DNA from 3 places in the Citrobacter telavivensis genome. Region 2 is predicted to be linked to each of the others. Evidence: predicted binding sites of a transcription regulator. Region 2 holds the regulator's gene; each other region holds the start of a gene.

Region 1 (3,284 bases), 600 kb from region 2:
TTGACTGCACTTCAACAGCCGCGACGCTTGCGAATGACAGAGAACTGAGAACAGCAGCAGCGATGAGAGTTTTTACGTTTTTCATAATTGTGACCTTTTGCAGATGATTGGGGCGTCGTAAGTATTTACTTAACGATCGATAGGTAAATAATAGATGTGATCCAGGTCACACGTCAACTCATTTTTTATAACGATCGTTATATAAAATGAAAAGCGCTTATCTTTCATGTAACTAGGCTAAAAATATTTTTCTCGCGAATGCGCTGGAGCCTGTGCGGGTTTATTTTTATAATAGGTGTTCACTAACTCCATTAAGGTACAACGGCACCATGACAACTGAATCGACAAGTTGCGTAAAAAAAAGCCGTGGCCGACCAAAAGTGTTCGACAGGGAAGCCGCGCTTGATAAGGCCATGACACTCTTCTGGCAGCACGGTTATGAGGCGACATCGCTTTCTGACCTTGTTGAAGCAACGGGCGCGAAGGCGCCAACGCTGTATGCGGAATTTACTAATAAAGAAGGACTGTTCCGCGCGGTGCTGGACAGATACATCGCTCGCTTCGCGGCAAAACACGAAGCGCAGTTGTTCTGCGAGGAAAAAAGCGTTGAGGCGGCGCTGGAGGATTACTTCACCGCAGTAGCAACCTGTTTCACCAGCAAGGACACCCCCGCAGGCTGCTTTATGATTAACACCTCCGCGACGCTTGCCGCGGCATCACGCGATATTGCGCATACGGTGAAATCGCGTCACGCCATGCAGGAGCAGACCCTGACGCAATTTCTGCGCCATAGGCAGGAACGCGGTGAAATTCCGGCACACAATAACGTACAAAATCTTGCCGAGTATCTGAGCTGCATTTTGCAGGGCATGTCCATCAGCGCCCGCGAAGGCGCCAGTTTCGAGAAACTGATGCAAATCACCCACACTACCCTGCGCCTGTGGCCTGAACTGCTTAAGGCCTGATCGTTTTTTCTGACCGGGAAACGGCGTTTCCCGGTTCTTCTTCGACGAAATCCCCACACAATAATTAATGTTATCATTTAGTTAGGTTCAACTTTTCACAAAAACCTATTGATAATAGAAATTATTATCAGCAATATTCGCATTTGATTTTACATCTGTTTCACAATGTAACAGCTGGCACCGACCGGCTAAAACACCATCACCTGCACAGATATTTTCAGAAAGGAATGCGAATGAATAAGCGTCTTTGGGTCCTCAACCCGATCCTGTTGGCTCTGACTCTGCCCGCTGCGGCGGCACAAACAGAAGAAGAAAACCTCATCGTCAGCGCCAACCGCAGCCAGAAAACCGTCACCGAAATGGCGCAGACCACCTGGGTGATTGAAGGCCAGGAAATTGAGCAACAGGTTCAGGGCGGAAAAGAGTTTAAAGACGTGCTGGCGCAACTGATCCCCGGCATTGACGTCAGCAGCCAGGGACGTACCAACTACGGTATGAACATGCGCGGTCGCGCGATTGTCGTGCTGATCGACGGCGTACGCCTGAACTCATCGCGTACTGACAGCCGCCAACTGGATGCAATTGACCCTTTTAACATCGCACACATAGAGGTCATTTCAGGCGCAACGTCGCTGTATGGTGGCGGCAGTACCGGCGGCTTAATTAACATCGTCACTAAAAAGGGCCAGGCGGAACGCCAGGTAGAGCTTGAACTGGGCGGTAAATCCGGCTTTAACAACAGTAACGATCGCGACGAGCGCGTTGCCGCAGCGGTCAGCGGCGGTACAGATCGCGCGTCTGGCCGACTGTCCGTGGCTTATCAGCGCTTTGGCGGTTGGTACGACGGCAATGGCGACGCCCTGATGCTCGACAACACGCAAACCGGTCTGCAACACTCCGATCGTCTGGATGTAATGGGAACCGGGACTCTCGACATCGATGACCATCGCCAGATACAGTTGGTCACCCAGTATTACAAGAGTCAGGGGGATGAGGATTACGGACTGTACCTGGGTGAAAATATGTCCGCCGTTACCGGCAGCGGCACCGCCAGCACCCGCAGCGGTCTCAGTTCTGACCGTATTCCAGGGACTGAGCGCCATCTGATCAGCCTGCAATACTCCGACGCGGACTTCTTCGGTCAGAATCTGGTCAGCCAGATCTATTACCGCGATGAGTCGCTGAAATTCTACCCTTTCCCGACGCTCAGCAAAGGTCAGGTGACCAGTTTCTCAGCCTCGCAGCAGGACACGGACCAGTACGGCGCCAAAATCACGCTCAACAGCCAGTTGATGGATAACTGGGAGCTGACGTGGGGCGTCGACGCGGACCATGAAACCTTCGACTCCAACCAGAAGTTCTTCGATCTGGGCTGGTCTGTGCCGTCAGGCGGAATGGACAACCGCACGGCTTATACGACAGGGCGCTACCCCGGCTACAGCATCACCAACTTCGCCCCGTTCCTGCAAAGCAGTTATGACATCAATGACATCTTCACCCTGAGCGGCGGTGTGCGCTATCAGTGGACGGAAAATCGGGTTGATGATTTTGTGGGCTATGCGCAGCAGCAGGGGATCGCCAATGGCTTAGCGAGCTCTGCCGATGTCATTCCTGGAGGTAAAACCGATTACGACAACTTCCTGTTCAACGCCGGACTGTTGGCGCATCTCACCGAGCGCCAGCAGGCGTGGTTTAACTTCTCCCAGGGCGTTGAGCTACCGGATCCCGGGAAATATTACGGCAACGGCACTTACCAGTTGGTGGGCGATCGTTACCAACTCCAGCGCAGCGTGAACGTGGCGGATTCGCGTCTGGAAGGCATCAAGGTCAATTCGTATGAGCTGGGCTGGCGCTATACCGGCGATAATCTGCGTACCCAACTGGCGGCGTACTATTCGACGTCCGATAAGTCGATTGTGATTAACCGTAGCGATATGACGATCCGCGTGGAACCTGACGATCGCCGGATTTACGGCGTAGAAGGCGCGGCGGAGTACTTCATCCCTGACAGCGACTGGAGTCTGGGGGCGAACTTTAACGTGCTGAAATCCGAAGTGAAACAGAACGGGAAATGGGAAAAATGGGATGTGATGCTGGCCTCACCGTCCAAAGCCACCGCCTGGGTCGGCTGGGCGCCAGAGCCGTGGTCGTTGCGGGTTCAGACCCAGCAATCGTTCGATCTCAGCGATGCCAGCGGCAACAAGCTGGACGGCTATAACACCGTGGACTTTATCGGCAGCTATCAGCTCCCGCTGGGTAAACTGACCTTCAGCATTGAAAACCTGCTGGATGAAGATTACACCACCTTGTGGGGTCAGC
Region 2 (3,284 bases):
TCAACGCGGTGACGGCATCAAAGGCAAAGACCCGCCAGCAGGCGGCTGCGGTCATGCGCGAATATCTTAATGAAGAAGGCGTGATTCAGTTTTTGCTGAAATCATATGTTGACGGCGAGTGGCGTTTTAACGTGCCGGTGCTGTGGGAACAATACCCGCATATCGTCGGCTGGGAGACGATTCCGGCCTGGGATCATCCGGCGCTGTTTATCCCCGGCGGCAACTCCCCTTATGTCACCGAGGCGTATCGCGCCGATTTACTGGCCCAGTTCCCACAGGCGCGTGCGCATGTGATTGCCGGGGCGGGTCATTGGGTGCATGCCGAAAAGCCGGAGGCGGTGCTGCGCGCCATCCGTCGTTATCTCAACGAGACGGCTAACTGATTAAAAACTCAGCGTCCGTGCGCGATTACACGTACGAACGTTGGCGCGCCTCATCCGCTGATGTATGATGGCGCGCTATCCATCCGGGCAGAGGCCTGGCTGATTGTTTCCCCGAAGTCACCAAAATCATGGCCAAAGAACAAACGGACCGTACGACACTAGATCTGTTCGCGCACGAGCGTCGCCCGGGACGACCGAAAACCAATCCGCTTTCGCGCGATGAACAACTGCGCATTAACAAGCGTAATCAGCTAAAACGCGACAAAGTTCGTGGTCTTAAGCGTGTCGAGCTCAAGCTCAACGCGGAAGCCGTTGACGCGCTAAATGAGCTGGCGGAATCCCGGGAGATGAGCCGCAGTGAACTGATTGAAGAGATACTGATGGCCCAACTGGCGGCGCTACGCGGCCAGGATCTCGCCTGAAATCCCCTCATTCCCCACTTTCGTGTAGCATGGAGTGCACTCGTATGCGTTTGCTATTTCCGCATACCTGACTGTTCTGCTATGATTGCCGTTATCTGTGGGCAACTCGCCACCACCATTTCAATAAGTTTCAAGAGGTTACTTTACTCATGGCAATCACTGGCATCTTTTTCGGCAGCGACACCGGGAATACCGAAAATATCGCAAAAATGATTCAAAAACAGCTTGGTAAAGACGTTGCCGATGTGCATGACATTGCAAAAAGCAGCAAGGAAGATCTCGAAGGCTATGACATTCTGCTGCTTGGTATCCCAACCTGGTACTACGGTGAAGCGCAGTGCGACTGGGACGACTTCTTCCCGACCCTCGAAGACATTGATTTTAACGGCAAACTGGTTGCGCTGTTTGGCTGCGGCGATCAGGAAGACTATGCTGAATACTTCTGCGACGCGTTAGGCACAATCCGCGATATCATTGAGCCGCGCGGCGCAACCATCGTGGGTCACTGGCCGACCGCAGGCTATCATTTTGAAGCGTCCAAAGGTCTGGCGGATGACGACCATTTTGTCGGTCTGGCGATTGACGAAGACCGTCAGCCGGAACTGACCGCCGAGCGCGTGGAAAAATGGGTGAAGCAGATTTCTGAAGAACTGCACCTCGACGACATCATTAACGCCTGATGTACGGCGGCGCAGACAATGTTTGCGCCGCATCAATAGACAGAACCAATCAAAATAATTGCTACAAATTTGTAACTTTCTTGCCCATCCCTGTACAATGTGCGGGAGTTTTTAGGTGGCGCTCTCATTTCCAGGCAATACCGACTATTTATTAACATTTGCCAGAGGCTTGCGGTTTTCATTTAGACACGGCAGTCCTATAATGAAACGCATTATCTCGAGTGCAATTTCTGTCACTTCTTGTATGAAGTGAATCGTTTAGCAACAGGACAGATTCCGCATGACTGACAACAATACCGCATTAAAGAAGGCTGGCCTGAAAGTAACGCTTCCTCGTTTAAAGATCCTGGAAGTTCTTCAGGAACCGGAAAACCATCACGTCAGTGCGGAAGATTTATATAAACGACTGATCGACATGGGTGAAGAAATTGGTCTGGCGACCGTGTATCGCGTGCTGAACCAGTTTGACGACGCCGGGATCGTTACCCGCCACAATTTTGAAGGCGGTAAATCCGTTTTCGAGTTGACCCAGCAGCATCATCACGATCACCTTATTTGCCTCGATTGCGGCAAAGTGATCGAATTCAGTGATGATTCTATTGAAGCGCGTCAGCGTGAGATCGCGGCGAAGCATGGCATTCGTCTGACGAATCATAGCCTTTATCTGTACGGCCACTGTGCTGAAGGCGATTGTCGCGAAGACGAACACGCGCACGACGCGAAATAATTTGTATTATTCTGAAAAGCCAACCTGCCGGTTGGCTTTTTTTATGCGTGCCATTCCCCACGCCGCGCTTTCTTCTGACAGCATGTTGCTTTAATGTAAAATCTCACCCTGCCTTGTCCGGAGAATCGAAATGGAACTTCGCCAGCTACGTTATTTTGTCCGTATTGTGGAAACCGGGAGTATGGGCAGCGCGGCGCTCGATCTCGACATCGGCGTTTCCGCGCTCAGCCAGCAGATGACACGACTGGAAAACGAACTTGCGATTCGTCTATTGCAGCGAACCTCGCGTGGCGTAACGCCAACCAACGCCGGTCTGGCCTTTTACTCACAGGCGCAACTGGCGCTGCGTCACGCTGATGACGCCATTCTGGCCGCGCGCGATGCGCGTCTGTCCGGACATGTCAGCGTCGGCATGGCCCCCAGCACGGCCTCTGTCCTGGGAATGCCGTTTATTCATGCTATGCGGGAACATTACGCCGACGTACGCTTGCATGTGGTGGAAAGCCTCTCGGGCAATCTGGAACGGATGATCAACACCCGTCAGATTGATCTGGCCGTCGTTTTTCAAAAAGAGAAGATCCTGCGCTGGAGCGCCAGGCCGGTTCTCGAAGAGCGGCTTTTTCTGATTGGCACGCACGAGCTGCTGGCGGATATTCCGGATGACACCATAACCCCTGCTCAACTGGCGAATATTCCCCTGATCATGCCAAGCCTCGGTCACGGACTGCGCGGCCGACTGGAGGCCATCTGTCAGGAACACGGACTAAAGGTTGATATCGCCACGGAAATTGACGGCCTGACGTTACTGATGCACGCCGTTCGCAGCGGACTCGGTGCCACGCTGCAACCCGGAGCTGCCATTTCGCACCTTGAGAGAGACGCGCTAAGAGTGATCGGTGTCCACAATCCTGTACTTAGCCGCCCCAATTTTCTGGTCAGCCTGTCTGACGATGAACTCACCCCCGCCGGGCTCGCCGCCCGCGTGATGCTCACAAAAGTCATGCGTGAACTTGTTGAAACCGGCTGTTGGCCGGGTGCAACCCTTTACGCTCACTAAACAGGTCTTTAGCTT
Region 3 (3,284 bases), on a different contig from region 2:
ACCGGTAAGCTGGTCGCCACCGATACCATCTATCCCCACACCGGTCAGGCGGCGAAAGCGGCCGTGGTGGTAGCGGCGCTATGCGAAAAGTACAACGTGGAACTGGTGGCGATTGGTAACGGCACCGCCTCGCGCGAAACCGAACGCTTCTTCCTCGACGTACAGAAACAGTTCCCGAAAGTGACAGCGCAGAAAGTGATCGTCAGCGAAGCCGGGGCGTCAGTCTATTCCGCGTCTGAACTGGCAGCCCTGGAGTTCCCGGACCTCGACGTCTCGCTGCGCGGCGCGGTTTCCATTGCGCGTCGCCTGCAGGATCCACTCGCCGAGCTGGTGAAAATCGATCCGAAATCGATCGGGGTTGGTCAGTATCAGCATGATGTCAGCCAGACGCAGCTAGCCCGTAAGCTGGATGCGGTGGTGGAAGACTGTGTAAACGCCGTCGGCGTCGACCTGAACACGGCATCGGTTCCGCTGTTAACCCGCGTGGCCGGTCTGACCCGCATGATGGCACAGAATATTGTGGCCTGGCGCGATGAGAACGGTCAGTTCCAGAATCGTCAGCAACTGCTGAAAGTCAGCCGTCTGGGGCCGAAAGCCTTCGAACAGTGTGCGGGCTTCTTGCGCATTAACCACGGTGATAATCCGCTGGATGCTTCCACGGTTCACCCGGAAGCGTATCCGGTCGTGGAGCGTATTCTGGCGGCAACTCAACAGGCCCTGAAAGACCTGATGGGCAACAGCAGCGAACTGCGCAATCTGAAAGCCGTCGATTTTACTGACGACAAGTTTGGCGTCCCGACCGTCAGCGACATCATCAAAGAGCTGGAGAAACCAGGGCGCGATCCGCGTCCGGAGTTCAAAACCGCGCAGTTTGCCGATGGAGTGGAAACCATGAACGATCTGCAGCCGGGGATGATTCTCGAAGGCGCAGTCACCAACGTCACCAACTTTGGCGCGTTTGTGGATATCGGCGTTCACCAGGATGGTCTGGTCCACATCTCATCGCTGTCGAACAAGTTCGTCGACGATCCGCACACCGTGGTGAAAGCAGGCGATATTGTGAAGGTGAAAGTGCTGGAAGTTGACCTGCAGCGCAAGCGTATTGCCCTGACGATGCGCCTGGACGAACAGCCGGGTGAAACCAATGCCCGTCGCGGCGGCGGCGGAAACGACCGTCCGGCAGCGAAAGCGGCAAAACCGCGTGGTCGTGAAGCGCAACCCGCAGGCAACAGCGCGATGATGGATGCGCTGGCGGCAGCAATGGGTAAGAAACGTTAAGTCTGAATTGTGCGCCGGATGGCGGTGGCAACACCGTATCCGGCATATTTACACGGTTCCCTCTCACCACCTCACTCTATTTTTCACCTCATTAACAGATGAAACCTTAATTAAACATTAACAACGTTAATTTATTAAGAATTCAAATCATTTCACCTGGCGGTTATTATTTTTGAGCCATATCAAAAATGGCGCAGATTATTATTCAAACCAACATTCCGTCACATTTAATCGGTTGAAGATAAAAACCATTCTCATTATCATTGTATTGTAGAATATTGAGTCTTTCCTTCGTTGGCTAATCATCTGGTCTCATGCCGCACCACTTTGCCCCATGAGGTAAACATCCAGTTAGCAAGAAACAAGTAGGTTCTTATGCAATTTACTCCAGATACTGCGTGGAAAATTACCGGCTTTGCCCGTGAAATAAGTCCTGCATACCGTCAGAAACTGCTTTCCCTCGGCATGCTTCCGGGTTCCTCATTTAACGTGGTCCGCGTCGCCCCCTTAGGCGATCCCATTCATATTGAAACGCGTCGCGTCAGCCTGGTATTGCGTAAAAAAGACCTGGCATTATTAGAAGTGGAAGCGGTTTCCTGTTAATACAGTGAGTCTATAACGATGAAAAAATTAACCATTGGTTTAATTGGTAATCCAAATTCCGGTAAGACGACTCTGTTTAACCAACTGACCGGCGCCCGACAACGCGTAGGCAACTGGGCCGGGGTCACCGTGGAACGTAAAGAGGGACAATTCTCAACCACGGATCATCAGGTCACGCTGGTCGATCTGCCCGGCACGTATTCGCTCACCACCATCTCTTCGCAAACCTCTCTGGATGAACAGATTGCCTGCCACTACATTCTGAGCGGCGACGCTGACCTGTTAATTAACGTGGTGGATGCCTCAAACCTTGAGCGTAACCTTTATCTGACGCTGCAACTGCTTGAGTTGGGCATTCCCTGCATTGTCGCACTCAACATGCTCGACATCGCGGAAAAACAACAAATCCGGATTGATATCGACGCCCTTTCAGCCCGTCTTGGCTGCCCGGTCGTCCCGCTGGTTTCCACTCGCGGACGCGGTATCGAAGCGCTGAAGCTGGCGATTGACCGCCACAGTGAAAATGAAAACGTCGAACTGGTACATTACGCCCGACCGCTGTTGCGTGAGGCCGATAAACTGGCGAACGCAATGGCAAAAGAGATGCCAGCACAACAGCGTCGCTGGCTCGGTCTGCAAATGCTGGAAGGGGATATCTACAGCCGGGCATACGCCGGTGACGCTGCGGCGCAACTGGAGATTTCTCTGGCGCATCTGAGCGATGAGATGGACGACCCGGCGCTGCACATCGCCGATGCGCGTTACCAATGCATTGCGGCGATCTGCGACGTGGTGAGCAACACCCTGACGGCAGAGCCCAGCCGCTTTACGACGGCAGTGGACAAAATCATCCTCAACCGTTTTCTGGGTCTGCCGATCTTCCTGTTTGTGATGTACCTGATGTTCCTGCTCGCCATTAACATTGGCGGCGCGTTAGCCCCGATTTTTGATGCCGGCTCTGTGGCGATCTTTATTCACGGCATTCAGTGGATCGGCTATACCCTTCACTTCCCGGACTGGCTGACCATCTTCCTCGCACAAGGGCTTGGCGGCGGGATTAATACCGTTCTGCCGCTGGTCCCGCAGATCGGCATGATGTACCTGTTCCTCTCGTTCCTCGAAGACTCCGGCTACATGGCGCGGGCGGCGTTTGTGATGGACCGTCTGATGCAGGCGTTGGGGCTGCCGGGTAAATCGTTCGTCCCGCTGATTGTCGGCTTTGGCTGCAACGTACCGTCGGTGATGGGAGCCCGCACCCTGGATGCGCCACGCGAGCGTCTGATGACAATCATGATGGCACCGTTTATGTCCTGTGGTGCGCGACTGGCGATTTTCGCCGTGTTTGCTGCGGCTTTCTTCGGGCAAAATGGCGCGCTGGCGGTATTCTCGCTGTACGTGCTGGG

The links. Region 2 encodes Fur, which represses iron uptake genes when iron is present. Its sites were predicted from a motif close to ATAATAATGAGAACNACTATCAA; they were not measured.
Region 1: ACERJC_RS05035 (TonB-dependent siderophore receptor) is a predicted target of Fur. The motif match lies at 1,074-1,096, and genes of this name have one in related genera.
Region 3: feoA (ferrous iron transporter A) is a predicted target of Fur. The motif match lies at 1,520-1,542, and genes of this name have one in related genera.

What each region holds. Positions count from the first base shown of each region.
Region 1 is NZ_JBGUBF010000001.1:1,054,850-1,058,133, reverse strand. Features, by position in the region: gene bhsA (multiple stress resistance protein BhsA) at 1-85, opposite strand, end outside; gene comR (TetR family copper-responsive transcriptional repressor ComR) at 330-965, shown strand; gene ACERJC_RS05035 (TonB-dependent siderophore receptor) at 1,199-3,284, shown strand, end outside.
Region 2 is NZ_JBGUBF010000001.1:457,316-460,599, reverse strand. Features, by position in the region: gene ybfF (esterase) at 1-383, shown strand, start outside; gene ybfE (LexA regulated protein) at 512-805, shown strand; gene fldA (flavodoxin FldA) at 955-1,485, shown strand; gene fur (ferric iron uptake transcriptional regulator) at 1,766-2,212, shown strand; gene tcuR (tricarballylate utilization LysR family transcriptional regulator TcuR) at 2,343-3,269, shown strand.
Region 3 is NZ_JBGUBF010000003.1:425,867-429,150, reverse strand. Features, by position in the region: gene ACERJC_RS16670 (Tex family protein) at 1-1,278, shown strand, start outside; gene feoA (ferrous iron transporter A) at 1,654-1,881, shown strand; gene feoB (Fe(2+) transporter permease subunit FeoB) at 1,900-3,284, shown strand, end outside.